DNA from 2 places in the Psychrobacillus sp. PGGUH221 genome. Region 1 is predicted to be linked to the other one. Evidence: riboswitches for the same ligand, from Rfam matches in the RefSeq annotation. Region 1 holds a riboswitch; the other holds the start of a gene.
What was found. Region 1 has a riboswitch for S-adenosylmethionine ahead of PGC35_RS15500 (methionine ABC transporter ATP-binding protein). Riboswitches for the same ligand answer to the same signal wherever they lie in the genome.
Positions count from the first base shown of each region.

Region 1 (3,160 bases):
ACCATCAAAAGAAATGATAAAAGAGATTTTAGTAAATACAAATACAGATATAAAGAAGCTCTTTAATACAAGTGGTACTAAATATCGAGAAATGAAATTGAAGGACAAGCTTCCAAATATGACAGAAAAAGAACAAATCGAAACGCTCGTTTCAGATGGAATGCTTATTAAGCGACCAATTGTATATGATGGAGAGCATTTGACGCTAGGTTTTAAAGAAGAAGAGTTTGAACATATTTGGAAAAGCGTATAAAGTTGCTTGTTTTTACAATTGAAATGTGTGAATATTATAGAGGAATGTATATTTTTTTGAGAGGGGTATAACATGAGCACACCTAAAGAATTAAAATACTCAGAAGAGCATGAATGGGTAAAAACAGAAGACGGAAAAGTACGTATTGGAATTACACATTTTGCACAATCAGAACTTGGGGATATCGTGTTTGTCGAGCTTCCACAAGTAGGAGACGATATTAAAGCTGGAGATCCTTTCGGAAGTGTAGAATCAGTTAAAACTGTTTCTGAACTGTATGCTCCAATCAGCGGTAAAGTAGTAGAAGTAAACGCTGATTTAGAAGACAGCCCTGAATATGTAAACGAATCTCCGTATGAAAATGCATGGATGATCGTAGTTGAGCCTTCTGATGTAGCAGAAGTGGATGCACTATTATCTGCAGAACAATACGAAGAGTTAATTCAAGAATAATGGATTTAAAAAGGCGCCGGTTATTTACTGGCGCTTTTTCATATACTAGTATATATAATGTGCTGGGAGAGAAGCTAATGGCTAAGGTATTTAGTGAAAAAGTAATTCTTGTAGAAGGTAGATCAGATAAACTGAAACTTTTAACCATTCTTGCTGAAGCAACTGAAATTGTTTGTACGAATGGCACTATTTCTAATGTTAAATTAGAAGAAATCTTAAGTCCTTTAGAAGAATTGCCCATATATGCTTTTTTAGACTCCGATAAATCAGGAGAACAAATACGATCAGTAGTTAGAAAAGTATATCCAGAAGCAATTCATCTATATACGAATCCTGTATATGGTGAAGTTGCAAATACCCCGCTTGATGTTTTGGCTTCTATCTTACAACGTGCTAAGATTAAGGTGAAAAAAGAATTTTTATTATAGGATGATGTTTGTGAATGAATGGTCTCGAGAGGAATGGGAGCAAGCTAAAAATGCTCCTAATCTTTCTCTTTTATATATTTACACCCCAATGTGTGGGACATGCCAAGTAGCCTCTAAAATGATGAAGGTACTTAAAGAAATTGTCCAGTTACCAGTTGGACAGGCAAATATAAATTATATGAAAGGTTTAGCGATGGATTATGAAATTGAAAGTGTGCCATGTCTTTTAATTGCAAAAGAAGGAATTGTTTATAAAAAGGTTTATGCTTTCCAATCAATTCCTTATCTTTTAGATGTTATAAAAAGTGTTGACGACACCGAATTATCATGATAGAATTCGATTTATTGATAACAATTGAATAGTGTCGCTCTTATTAAGAGAGGTGGAGGGAAGTGCCCGATGAAACCCAGCAACCGTCATGTAAATGAAATGGTGCCAAATCACTCAAAGCGTAAATGCTTTGGAAAATGAGAGAATGGATGACTGTTATTTTGAATGATAACATACACCCCTTCTGCTCTTTTGCAGAAGGGGTTTTTTGATAGTAATAGTACTATCTATACAGGAGGGAAGATTTACGTGATTAGCTTAAAAGATATTTCGAAAAAATTTAGTACGAAGCAAGGTACCATTGTAGCTGTTGATAATGTAAATCTTACAATTAAGCAAGGTGAGATTTTTGGAATTATTGGATATAGTGGTGCAGGAAAAAGTACTTTAATCAGATTGTTGAATGGATTAGAAAAGCCGACTTCAGGGCAAATTGTTGTAAATAATAAAGAAATTACATCAATTTCAGAAGGTAAGCTTCGACAAGTTAGACAAAAAGTAAGCATGATTTTTCAGCATTTCAATCTTTTGTGGTCAAGAACTGTTGCAGAAAACATAGCTTTTCCTTTGGAAATCGCAGGAGTACCTAAAGAACAAAGAGCTACTCGTGTAAAAGAATTGATTGAGTTAGTAGGTTTAGAAGGCCGAGGAGATTATTATCCTTCTCAATTATCCGGTGGCCAAAAGCAACGGGTAGGAATTGCTCGAGCATTAGCAAATCGCCCAGAAGTGTTGCTTTGTGATGAAGCTACATCTGCACTTGACCCAGAAACAACGGATTCCATATTAGATTTACTGATTAGTATTAACGAAAGATTAGGTTTGACCATTGTACTAATTACACATGAAATGCAGGTTATTCAAAAGATTTGTAATCGAGTAGCAGTAATGGAGAACGGACATGTGGTAGAGGAAGGGGACGTGCTGGAAGTTTTCCAAAATCCCCAACAGCCCATAACAAAGAGATTTGTTACGCAAGTTTCTGAAAATAATCAATCTCAGCAGACGATTCAAAATTTACAAGAACTATATCCAAATGGCAAACTCATCAAGCTGGTTTTTGTTGGAGACCAAACGGAACAGCCAATTCTATCTAGACTCATTAAACAATTTGATTTGGAATTAAATATTGTTCAAGGGAATATTACACATACGAAAAGTGGAGCTTATGGAACATTGATTCTTCAGATTGACGGTGATGCATCGGCAATTGATAAAGCAATTCTATTTATTCACGAACAAAAAGTACACACAGAGGTGATCAACAATGATTAATACTTTATTTCCAAATGTTGATTGGCCAAAAATGTGGGAAGCGACAATGGAAACTCTTTATATGACTGCAGTTTCTACTTTATTAACATTTGTATTTGGTCTTGCACTAGGATTACTTTTGTTTTTAACAAGTCCGCATCAAGCATGGGCCAATAAACTAACAAATTGGTTAACGGGAGCATTTACTAATATCTTTCGTTCGATACCATTTATTATTTTAATCATATTGCTTATTCCATTTACGAAATTACTTTTAGGTACTATTCGTGGACCAAATGCTGCGTTTCCAGCTCTTGTTATTGGAGCTGCTCCATTTTATGCACGAATGGTTTTAATTGGATTAAGAGAAATAGATAAAGGTGTACTTGAAGCAGCTAAATCGATGGGTGCTAAAACTTCTACTATTATATGGAAGGTTTT
Region 1 is NZ_JAQMHQ010000009.1:53,813-56,972, reverse strand. It holds gene PGC35_RS15520 (arsenate reductase family protein) at 1-253, shown strand, start outside; gene gcvH (glycine cleavage system protein GcvH) at 326-706, shown strand; gene PGC35_RS15510 (toprim domain-containing protein) at 784-1,134, shown strand; gene PGC35_RS15505 (thioredoxin family protein) at 1,139-1,465, shown strand; SAM riboswitch class I at 1,503-1,609, shown strand; gene PGC35_RS15500 (methionine ABC transporter ATP-binding protein) at 1,715-2,740, shown strand; gene PGC35_RS15495 (methionine ABC transporter permease) at 2,733-3,160, shown strand, end outside.

Region 2 (3,160 bases), on a different contig from region 1:
GTTACAAAACGAAATGTACCTCCATAGACATCTTCTGTAATAACAATATGATCACCTGCGGATAGGAGCATGAATGCGGAAGAGATTGCAGCAAGTCCGGAGGCGAATGCTAAACCTCGAGTACCACCTTCTAGTTCTGCAATCGTTTTTTCTAAAGCATCTCTCGTTGGATTTCCAGAACGGCTATAATCATATGGACCAAATTCATCAAAGCTTTCTTGATGGAAGGTAGAGGACAGATAAATCGGGACATTGACAGCACCAGTTTTTCTCTCTCCATGCCCACGAGTTGATGCCACGACAATACTCGTTTCTAATGACTCTTTATATCCACTCATTTTACGGACACCTCACTTTCCAATAATGCAAAAACTTGTTTCAAGTCGTGTATTAAGTCCTCTGCCTCTTCAACACCAACAGAGAAGCGTAATAGGCTGTTATCTACACCACGTGCTATACGTTCTTCTTCTGGAATTTCCGCGTGTGTTTGAGTTGCGGGATAGGTGATAAAACTTTCCACTCCTCCAAGGCTTTCTGCAAAAACGATTAATTGGAGGTTTTCAAGAAAGGGATTAATCCATTCACTTTTTTGTAAGCGGAAAGAAAGCATTCCGCCTTTTCCAGAATATAAAACATCCTTTACTGCTGATTCATTTTGTAAGAATTCAGCAATCTTTTTTGCATTTGCATCATGCTGTTTCATACGTAAGTGAAGTGTTTTTAACCCCCTTATTAATAACCATGAATCAAATGGAGAAAGCACTGCACCTGCTGCATTATGATTTATTAGTAATTTTTCACCTATATCGGTGCCTTTAGAAACAACGAGACCAGCAAGAACATCGTTATGGCCGCCAATGTATTTTGTGCCGCTGTGAATAACAATATCGGCACCAAGTTCAATTGGGCGCTGTAAGTAAGGGGTTAAGAATGTATTATCCACGATTAATAATAAATGATGCTTTTTAGCTAATGTCGCATATTGCTCTATGTCGATTTCTTGCATTAACGGGTTAGTAGGCGTTTCTATAAAGATTGCTTTTGTGTTTTTAGTAATGAGGGCTTCTACTTCTTGAACAGTTTCAAACTTTGAATAGGATGTGCGTATATTGTAGGAATCTGCGTACTGATTAAATAAGCGATAAGTCCCGCCATAAAGATCCTCTGGGGCAATCAGTTCATCTCCTGATTTAAATAGAGATAATACCAATTGAATTGCAGCCATACCGGAACTACAGGCAAATCCCGCTTCTCCAGCTTCTAGCTTCGCGATGCCTTCTTCTAATATAGCTCTTGTCGGGTTTTTTGTACGTGTATAGTCATAACCAGTTGATTGACCAAGTCCGGCATGCTTGTAAGCGGTAGATAAATAGATTGGTGGATTTACAGCTCCTGTCTTCGAATCACTATGGTTCCCTAATTGTACTAGCTGAGTTTCTATACTCTTTTTAGACATCATTATTCATCCTTTACTATTAAATTATAAATGCGCAAGCGCCTATGTTTGCCCCAACAAGCAAATGTGAAAAGAATGCATCTTAAGTTCACCTCATCCTGTAGTAAAGGATGCATGACCCTCATCTCCGAGCCCAGAAGACCTAGGAGGCAGCTTTTCAGCCACCGCAAAAGTTATTGTCGTCTGTGTTTGTGACGAGCTTTGCGCTGGAGCAGCTATTTCACATATAACCTCGAGGGGCAGTGCGCTGGAGTCTGCCAAAAATAAAAAAAGAGGATTCTCTAATAAGAAGAGAATCCTCAATAAAATACTGAAGTTAGTCTTCTTATCTTCAAGACGTAGAACGTCTATTGGAATTAGCACCACACCTTTATTCGGCTGGTTGCTGAGACATCTTCGGGCCAATCCCTCCGTCTCTCTTGATAAGAAATAAAATATAAAATTTTCAAAAAATTAATTTAGGTAAGTTTATCACGGGATGAATTTTTATACAAGGTCTTTTTTTATGTGTATTTCTAAATAGTACAATAGGAGGTGCTTAATTTTTCGGTATAGCAACCCAATGTCCTTTGGAGACTTCTACTAATTCTGATTGTGATAATTGATATCGATCTTTTTCCCGATTTTCTTCCATTAGTGATCGTTTTTTCTTTGCTTCAATTTTAGGATCTGGAATTGGAATTGCTGCTAATAATGATTTTGTGTATGGGTGCAATGGGTTAGAGTACAATTCTTCACTTTCTGCAAGCTCGACAATTTTTCCAGCATACATAACTGCCACTCTATCACTAATATGCTTGACCATCGATAAATCGTGGGCGATAAAGAGATAGGTAAGTCCCAACCGATGTTGAAGGTCCTCAAGTAATTCAACTATTTGTGCTTGGATAGAAACATCTAATGCGGACAATGGTTCATCACAAACAATAAAGTCAGGTTCTACTGCAAGTGCTCGAGCAATTCCTATTCTTTGTCGCTGCCCACCTGAAAACTCATGTGGATACCGCATTGCATGCTCTGGTTTTAATCCAACCATTACAAGCAATTCTTCTACTCTATTTTTTCTTTCCTCATTGTTTTTACTCAACTGATGAATATCTAATGCTTGCCCTATAATATCAAGGACTTTAAAGCGTGGGTTTAAAGACGAATAGGGATCTTGAAAGATCATTTGCATATGACGTCGCATTGTTTTCAATTCATTTTTGTTTAATCTGTTAATGGCTATACCTTGATATAATATGTCTCCATCTGTCGGCTCGTGAAGTCGTAAAACAGCTCTACCGGTTGTAGACTTTCCTGATCCAGATTCTCCAACTAAACCTAACGTTTCTCCCGGTTTTATGAAAAAGCTGATATCATCGACTGCTTTTAATACATTGCCTTTTCCGGTATGGAAATGTTGTTTTAGAGACCTAACATCGAGTAATGGTTTTCCTTCTTCTATTCCAATAGAGCGAAGAGGGGGACGTTTAGGTTTTTTCTTTTGATCCAGACGAGGAAGGGCATTGAGCAATCTTTTGGTATAAGCATGTTGAGGGTTTTCAAAGATCTCTTCTGTTGTTCCAGTTTCAACAATTTCCCCATCCTTCATCACTGCAACCCTGTCACACATACCTGCGACAACTCCTAAATCATGGGTGATCAAAATAATGGATGTTCCAAAACGTGTCTGCATATCTTTCATCAGATTTAATATTTGTG
Region 2 is NZ_JAQMHQ010000001.1:772,078-775,237, reverse strand. It holds gene metC (cystathionine beta-lyase) at 1-338, opposite strand, end outside; gene PGC35_RS03585 (methionine biosynthesis PLP-dependent protein) at 335-1,456, opposite strand; SAM riboswitch class I at 1,779-1,885, opposite strand; gene PGC35_RS03580 (ABC transporter ATP-binding protein) at 1,995-3,160, opposite strand, start outside.
Region 2: another riboswitch for S-adenosylmethionine. It lies ahead of PGC35_RS03585 (methionine biosynthesis PLP-dependent protein); the one in region 1 lies ahead of PGC35_RS15500 (methionine ABC transporter ATP-binding protein).